DNA from 2 places in the Shinella sedimenti genome. Region 2 is predicted to be linked to the other one. Evidence: riboswitches for the same ligand, from Rfam matches in the RefSeq annotation. Region 2 holds a riboswitch; the other holds the start of a gene.
What was found. Region 2 has a riboswitch for FMN ahead of ribB (3,4-dihydroxy-2-butanone-4-phosphate synthase). Riboswitches for the same ligand answer to the same signal wherever they lie in the genome.
Positions count from the first base shown of each region.

Region 1 (4,414 bases), on a different contig from region 2:
AACATTGCGCCGATCCTGCTCTTCGCCCAAATCCGTGGCGACGTGCTCGGAAATCCGCATCTCGGCTATGCCCTCGCCTTCGGCATGATCGTCGTGACGGGCATCGCCAATGCGGTTTACATCTGGCTTCGTGCCCGCAGCGAAAGGTGGCTGAAATGAAGAGGTTTTGGGCCTGGGGCGCCCTCATCTTCGGGTTGCTCTATTTCCTTCTGCCGCTCATCGGCATGACCAACTTTTCGCTCAAAATGCGGCGCGGCGTTTATTCGTTCGATGCCTATGCTGTCGTTCTCAGCGATCCGCGTTTCCAAGAAACCTTCACCTATTCGGTAGTGATGGCGCTGTTCACCATCGCCTTCGGCGTGCTGCTCGTCGTGCCGACGGCCTATTGGATCCGCCTGAAGCTTCCAGGTCTGCGCCCCTATGTTGAATTCGTCACGCTCCTGCCGCTCGTCATCCCGGCCATCGTCATCGTCTTCGGCTATATTAGGCTCTACAACACCTCGAGTTGGCTGCCGCTGACAGGTAGCGTGACTGGCACGAACATCCTTCTTATGTTCGGTTATGCAACGCTGGCGCTGCCCTACATGTATCGCTCCGTCGATACGGGCTTGCGCGCCATCGACATTGCGACGCTGACGGAGGCCGCCCAGAGCCTTGGCGCCGGCTGGACCACGATCCTCGCAAAGATCATTCTGCCGAATGTGCTGGTCGCGGTTCTCTCGGGTGCCTTCCTGACCTTCGCCATCGTCATCGGCGAGTTCACTATGGCTGCTCTTTTGAACCGTCCCGCGTTCGGCCCGTATATGCAGCTGCTCGGCGCCAACCGCGCCTACGAGCCAGCCGCTCTCGCCGTGATCGCCTTCGGCATCACCTGGGGCTGCCTCGGCCTTATCCAGCTTGTCTCTCGTCTCCAGAAGGGCGCGCAAAGCCCCGCCTAAGGACCCTTTATGAGCTTCCTGACCCTCACCAGCCTCCTGAAGTCCTTCGGCACCGTCCAGGTCGTCAAGGATTTCAACATGTCCATCGAGAAGGGCGAGTTCATCTCGTTCCTCGGGCCGTCGGGCTGCGGCAAGACCACGGTGCTGCGCATGATCGCCGGCTTCGAGACGCCTTCCGGCGGCACCATCACCATCAACGGCAAGAGCCAGGCGAACCTGCGCCCCAACCAGCGCAACATCGGCATGGTCTTCCAGGCCTATGCGCTCTTCCCGAACATGAATGTCGCGGAAAACGTCGCCTTCGGCCTGAGGGTCGCCGGCCGCCCGAAGGCGGAGATCGACGCGCGCGTCAAGGAAATGCTCGGTCTCATCAAGCTCGATCACCTCGCCGACCGCTACCCCTACCAGATGTCGGGCGGCCAGCAGCAGCGCGTCGCGCTTGCCCGCGCGCTGGCGCCAAAGCCGCAGGTTCTCCTGCTCGACGAGCCACTGTCGGCCCTCGACGCCAAGATCCGCGTGTCGCTGCGCGAGGAAATCCGCATGATCCAGCAGCAGCTCGGCATCACCACCGTCTTCGTCACGCATGACCAGGAAGAGGCGCTGTCGATCTCCGACCGCATCGTCGTGATGAATGCCGGCCGCGCCGACCAGATCGGCACCCCCGCCGATATCTACAACCGCCCCGCCACGCGCTTCGTCGCCAACTTCGTCGGCACGCTGAACCTCATCGAGGCGAAGGTCGTCGATCCCGCCTCCCACCGTGTGTCGATCGGCGACCAGGGCGTCACCCTGCGCGAGCCGCTCGGAGACGTGAAGGTCGGTGACACGATCTCGCTGGCGCTGCGCCCCGAAGCCGGGTCGATCATGCCGGATGCCAAGGGCGATACCGCGCTCTCCGGCGACGTCGTCTCCACCAATTTCCTCGGCTCGGTCATCCGCACCCGCATGAAGGTCGGCGAAAGCGTCATCTCGTTCGACATGTTCAACAGCCCCGGCCTCGTCCCGCCGGTGGTAGGCGAGACCGTCACGCTGCACTTCGTAGCGAGTGACCTGCTGATCATCCGCGATTAGCAGTTCGTTCCCGCCTTCTGGCGAAGCTTGAAAAATTCTGTCGTGAAAGTCGTTATTTGCGTCGCCCGCGGATTTGATCCGCCGGCGTTTGCCCGTTATGGTCTGTCTGTTCTCAGGGCGGGGTGAAACTCCCCACCGGCGGTATCCGGAGCAATCCGGGAGCCCGCGAGCGCCTTTCGCGAATGAAAGGGTCAGCAGATCCGGTGCGATGCCGGAGCCGACGGTCACAGTCCGGATGAAAGAGAGCAAGCAGGACCACCGCCGCGTTGGCGGAAGTTCTGCGTGTTCGCCCAAGGGGACCGTTGAAAAATGGCTCAACCCTTGAAAGGCCTCAGACATGAATGCGAATACCACCCCCTCCTCCCGTATCGCCGTCATCCGCGCCCGCTGGCATGCCGGCATCGTCGATCAGGCGGTCGATTCCTTCGTCGCCGAATGGAAAGCGCTCGGCGGTCGCGCCGAGGATGTCGACGTGATCGACGTGCCGGGTGCGCTTGAAATTCCGCTCCATGCGCAGTTGCTCGCCCGCACCGGAAAATATGCCGCCATTCTCGGCGTTGCGCTCGTGGTCGACGGCGGCATCTACCGCCACGATTTCGTCGCCGGCACCGTGGTCGATGCCATCGTGCGCGTCGGCCTCGATACCAACGTGCCGGTTCTCTCGGCCGTGCTGACGCCGCACAATTTCCAGGAATCGGAAGCGCATATCGCCTTCTTCCGCGACCATTTCGTCATCAAGGGCAAGGAAGCCGCCAACGCAGCGCGCCAGATCATCGATGCCCGCGCGCAGGCCGCCCTCGCAGCCGTCGCTTGAATCGACACATCAACGACCGGAATCTCCCTGCCAGCGCAGGGCGGTAACACATTGAAAAGACAAACCGCAGACCCGGCCAACCGCCGGGTTTGCGATGTTGGTCACAAGGCAATGCATTGCCTTGTTGCGCGCCCGGCCTCCTGCATCCGATCGACATTCCGGATGGAATGCTAATGTGGGGGATGCGCGATTTACGGATAAAACACCTCTCCCTGCTTATCGTGCAGACGACCGCCTGTTGCGCGGGGTGCATGCCGGCGACCTGAAGCGTGCCGACAGGCCCTGCAAACCACGCGGCGTCATCGCGCGATGATCGCGCAAAGGCTGTACGGCTCAGACGCCACCGCCGTTCCCCGACATCGCCGCACGGGCTGTCTCGGAAGGCATGCACGGCGCCACCGGAACGCTCGTCCTTCCGGCCCGTGACGCGAGGCCGTCTTAACGACAGGGGAACAGCGCGATGTCGAAATGGTTCAGAGAACATGCCCCCATGGATGCCGGCGCGCTGACGGACGCCTTCATGCGCCTCAAGCGCGGCTCGATTTCGCGGCGCCAATTTCTAGGCATCACCGGGCTCGGCCTTGCGGCCGCCGTGCTCGCCCGCCAGCCGGGGTTTTCTTCGGTCGCCCATGCCAGCGGCGATCTCGGCGCCAGCATGGCGATTGCGACATGGCCGAACTATCACGACCCCGCCACCTTCGAGGCCTTTACCGCCGCAACCGGCGTCGCGGTGGAGGTCAGCATCTTCGGCTCGAACGAGGAGATGCTGGAAGCGCTTCAGACCGACAGCGCCAGATGGGATCTGTTCGTGCCGACGAACTACACGATCTCCACCTATTCCCATCTCGGCCTGATCGATCCGCTGGACCTGTCCCGCCTGCCGAATTTCGACGCACGCACCCAGAATGCCCGTTTCACCAGACAGGGCACCGCCGAAGGCAAGGTGTATGCGCTGCCGAAGAACTGGGGCACGACCGGCATTGCCTACAATACCGACAAGGTGACGGTCACGAGCTGGAAAGAATTCTTCGCAGCCGCCATGGACGAGGCAGATGGCCGCGCGATCGTGCACGACTACCAGCTCACCGCCATCGGCAATGCCCTCGTCGCGCTCGGCTTTTCCTTCAACTCGGTGAAACCCGAGGAGCTTGCAAAGGCCGAGGAACTGTTGCTCCAGGTCAAGCCGCATCTCTATGCCGTCACCAGCGACTATCAGCCGGCCATGCGCGGCACTGACGCCTGGATGACCATGTGCTGGACCGGTGACGGCGCACAGCTCAGTCGCGACGTGCCGGAGATCGCCTTCACCCTCGGTTCGGACGGTGGCGAGATCTGGTCGGATTTCTACGCCATTCCAAAGAATGCACCCAACAAGCCAGCCGGCTACGCGCTCTTGAACTTCCTGATGGACCCGCAGAACGCAGTGCGGGAGCACATCGCCAACGGCACGCCGGCCACCGACAGCCGCGTCGTCGCCCTGCTGCCGGCCGAAATCACCGGCAACAGGATCGTCTATCCCGACGAGGCCGCGCTCACCCCGCTCGAATTCGGTGCCGCGGTGACACTGACCGATCCGGCACGCGCCGAGGTG
Region 1 is NZ_JAKVIN010000002.1:221,835-226,248, reverse strand. It holds gene MKI86_RS05270 (ABC transporter permease) at 1-159, shown strand, start outside; gene MKI86_RS05265 (ABC transporter permease) at 156-938, shown strand; gene MKI86_RS05260 (ABC transporter ATP-binding protein) at 948-2,009, shown strand; FMN riboswitch at 2,114-2,260, shown strand; gene MKI86_RS05255 (6,7-dimethyl-8-ribityllumazine synthase) at 2,347-2,823, shown strand; gene MKI86_RS05250 (ABC transporter substrate-binding protein) at 3,284-4,414, shown strand, end outside.
Region 1: another riboswitch for FMN. It lies ahead of MKI86_RS05255 (6,7-dimethyl-8-ribityllumazine synthase); the one in region 2 lies ahead of ribB (3,4-dihydroxy-2-butanone-4-phosphate synthase).

Region 2 (4,414 bases):
CGCTTGTCGAGGTGCCGTCGCAGGATGACGACAGGGTTGCTGCGCGCCTGATGGAGAAGGCAATCCTTGCCGGCGCGTTCGACGGTGTGGTGGTCAACGTACTCAGCGATCGCATACAGACCAATATCGTACGCTATCTTCCGGCTGATCTCCTCCGTTTGATGGTCGTGCACAACATCACGCCCGGAACCTACGCGGCGGCCGAGGTGATCCAACCCCATGTACATGCCACCGTCTGCGTATCGCAGCGCTGCCGCGACGACCTTGTGAAACGCCACCATTTTCCGGCCATGCGCACCAGCGTCATCGCCAATGCCGTTGCGATCGATGCCTTTTCTGCAACCGACCGGTCGCCGCGACCGATCGGGCAGGGGCTTCGCCTTCTCTTTCTCGGCCGGATCGAGGATGCCTCGAAAGGTGTGCTCTGGCTGCCCGATATTCTGACGCGGCTGCCGGCATCTTCTACCCTTACCATCGCTGGCGAGGGGCCGGATCTTAGGCGACTGAAGGCTGTCATGCCGGAGGATGCGCCGCGCGTCATCTACGCCGGACCCGTTGCGGCGCAAGCCGTGCCGGCGCTGCTGGCGCGCCACGACATCTTCCTCATGCCTTCACGCTACGAAGGTTTGCCGATGGCACTGGTGGAGGCCATGACGGCCGGATGCGTGCCGGTCGCCTCGCGGATTCGCGGCGTTACCGAGATGATAATAGAGCATGGCCGTGACGGGTTGCTTTTCCCGGTCGGCGATACCGTCGGTGTTGCGGAGATCGTCCGCGCGCTGGACAAGGACCGCGCGCGACTCGGCAGCCTTTCGGCCGCTGCGCGCCGCAAGGTCGAAGGCGCATTCACGGTAGAGCGTATGGCGGCGGACTACGCCGCCATACTCCGCGGCGTCGCGGCAGACCCGCCGCCGATCGCGGCACCCCTTCCAATGGACGCGTGGTCGATGCCGCGCGGGCTGCGCGCCGGTCTGCGCACGTTCCTGCCGCGACCCGTGAAGAACTGGCTGCGGGGTATCCGGGAGCGGCTTTGAGCCATGTCTGAAACAAGGAGCAAATGGATGCAGATCATCGGCTTCACTATGCGGATCGTCTTCGTGCTGCTGATCTTCCTGGCCGGCCGCGTCATGCCCGCCGGCGCCGAGGCGCGCTTTCCCTTGCGTATCGCCGCTTCAGGCACGTATCTGGAGGATGCGGATGGAAAACCTTTCCTCATCACGGGCGACGCGGCCTGGTCGTTGATCGCAGATCTTCCGCCCGAGGATGCAGACCTCTATATCGCCGATCGCAAGGCGCGGGGCTTCAACACCATCCTGGTCTCGCTGATCGAGCATGAATTCGCCCGCAACGCGCCGAACAACGCCGCCGGCATCGCACCTTTTTTGGCACCCGGCGATTTTGCGCGGCCGAACGATCACTATTTTGCCGATGCCGAGCATGTGCTCGACGCGGCACGTCGAGCGGGCATGCTGGTGTTGCTGGCACCCGCCTATGCCGGTGCGAATGGCGGGCCGCAGGGATGGTATACCAAGATGGCGGCAGCGGGGCCGGACGCCTTGCGCGCCTACGGGCGCTATCTCGGCAAGCGCTATGCTCGTTATCCCAACATTATCTGGGTGCAGGGCGGTGATTATGATCCGCCGGATCGTGCGCTTGTCGATGCGCTGGCTAAGGGCATTGCCGAAGTGGCGCCGGGCGCTCTGCAGACCGTGCACGGCAATCGCGACAGCGTGACCGCTGCCTATTGGCCCGATGCGAAATGGCTGTCGATCGATACGGTTTACACCTATGGCGATGTTGCCGCAGCCGTACAGGCGCGCTATCGCGCCGGGCCACACCGGCCCTTCTTCCTGATTGAAGCGCTGTATGAAGGCGAACACGGGGTCAAGACGGAGGAAATCCGCAAGATCGCCTACGGCGCGCTTCTGTCGGGTGCGAGTGGCCAGGTCTTCGGCAACAACCCCGTCTGGCATTTCGGTGGTCCTGCGCTCTACGAGACGCCGGCAGATTGGCGGAAGTCGCTAGACAGCGAGGGAGCAAAGAGCATCGGCCATCTGGCGACCCTGTTCCAACGCTTTGAGTGGTGGAAGCTGAAGCCGGACGACGGACGGTTTGTGCGCCATGTCGAGGGTGCGCCATCCGCTACCGCCCTATCCGCGGTCGCTGGCGATGGAACCTTCGCCGTCGCCTACATCCAGGGTGCGGTCGCGCTCGATTTCGACCCGACCGTTCTTGCGGCCGCGAGCGGCGCCGTCGAATGGTACGATCCCTCGACCGGTGCACTGGCCGTCGCGGAGCCCGAAGCCGACCTGAGGCGACTTGTGGTGCCGACGTCTTCGAAAGTATCTGACGCCGGGGACTGGCTTGTCGTGCTGCGGACGGATGGTGGCTTGCAGGACAACTAGATCGATTGATGCTTTAAGCCGGCTCTTGCATTTGCCCACCAAAATTCCTTATCTAGAGATGTTCTCAGGGCGGGGTGAAACTCCCCACCGGCGGTATCGGGTGAGAGCCCGGAGCCCGCGAGCGCCTTTCGCGAATGAAGGGGTCAGCAGATCCGGTGCGATGCCGGAGCCGACGGTCACAGTCCGGATGGAAGAGGACATGTCTGTAAACCCGCTCTTTCAGGGCGGTTGCAGGCCTGTTCGCCCAAGGGATGAATCGCCGGTACGGCAACCCTTGAAAGGCAATGAAATGGCACTCTCGAAAATTGAAGACGCAATCGCGGCCTTGGCGCGTGGTGGTATGATCGTGGTCGTCGACGACGAAAACCGTGAAAACGAGGGGGACATCATCGTCGCCTCGCAGGCGGTGACGCCGGAGATCATCGCTTTCATGATGAAACACGCCCGCGGTCTCATTTGTGTGGCGATGGAAGGCGAGCGGCTCGATGCACTCGACATTCCGCTGATGGTTCCCCAGAACACGGAGTATCTCCAGACCGCCTTCACCGTCTCCGTCGATTATCTTTCCGGCACGACGACGGGTATTTCGGCGGCTGATCGGGCGGTAACCGTCAAGGCTCTGATGGATCCCGCCGCACGGCCGCAGGATTTTGCACGACCGGGCCACATTTTCCCTCTGCGCGCCCATCCGCGCGGCGTGCGCGGCCGACCGGGCCACACGGAAGCCGCCGTCGATCTCGCGCGTCTCGCTGGCAAGGCGCCGTCGGGTGTGATCTGCGAGGTCGCCAACGATGACGGCACCATGGCGCGCCTGCCGGAACTGATGGCCTTCGCAGAGCAGCATCAGCTGCCGCTGATCACCATCGAGGATCTGATTAGCTTCATTGAGGCACGCCAATCCGGCGCGTCCGCGAACGCGGCTTGATCGGGTCTCTGGCTAAGTCAACGACGAAGGGCTTTGAACTCAGGGTATCGGCTTGTTGAAAGGCCGACACCCTGAGCCTGAAGCGCAGCGGAAATTTGTTTCAAGATAAATTCTATAAAAAATATAGAATGCCTGTCCGCATCGTTTTGGGATCATAATGTCTCGTCCAGCCAAACGGACGAGACTTCATGAGCAAGACGATACGATTCAATGCCTTCGAGATGAATTGCGTGGGACACCAGTCTCCCGGCCTGTGGCGTCATCCGCGCGACCGTTCCTGGGAGTACAAGGATCTCGACTACTGGACGGACCTCGCGAAGCTTCTTGAAACCGGGTTCTTCGAATCTGTCTTCATCGCTGATGTCGTCGGTTATTACGATGTCTACAAGGGCAATCTCGACAACGCCCTTCTCCAGGGCGTGCAGATCCCGGTCAACGATCCGCTGCAACTGGCCAACCCCATCGCCCAGGCGACCAAGCATCTCGGGATTGGCATTACCGCCTCCACCTCTTTCGAACACCCCTACACATTCGCGCGGCGCCTTTCGACGGCAGACCACCACACCAAGGGTCGTGTCGGCTGGAACATCGTGACCTCCTACCTCGAGAGCGGTGCCAAGAATGTCGGGCAGGGCGGGCTTCGCTCCCATGACAACCGCTATGATGTGGCGAGCGAATATGTCGAGGTGCTCTACAAGCTCCTCGAGGGCAGCTGGGAAGAGGGCGCTGTTGTCAGGGACAAGGAGCGCGGCATCTTCGCCGACCCTTCGAAGATTCACGAGATCGGCCACAAGGGCAAGTATTTCGAGGTTCCGGGCTATCACCTGAGCGAACCGTCGCCACAGCGCACGCCGGTACTTTTCCAGGCCGGCGCATCGGGCGCGGGCAAGCAGTTCGCGGCAGGCCATGCGGAATGCGTCTTCATTTCGACACCGCTCAAGGATGCGACGCGGGCCTATGTGTCTGACATCCGCCAGCGCGCCGCCGCGCAGGGCCGGGATCCGAGGAAGGTCCTCATCTATGCAATGGCGACGATCATCGTCGATGAAACCGATGCCAAAGCACGGGCGAAATACGAGGAATA
Region 2 is NZ_JAKVIN010000005.1:180,740-185,153, reverse strand. It holds gene MKI86_RS13150 (glycosyltransferase family 4 protein) at 1-1,034, shown strand, start outside; gene MKI86_RS13145 (glycoside hydrolase family 140 protein) at 1,062-2,405, shown strand; FMN riboswitch at 2,462-2,608, shown strand; gene ribB (3,4-dihydroxy-2-butanone-4-phosphate synthase) at 2,695-3,330, shown strand; gene MKI86_RS13135 (LLM class flavin-dependent oxidoreductase) at 3,519-4,414, shown strand, end outside.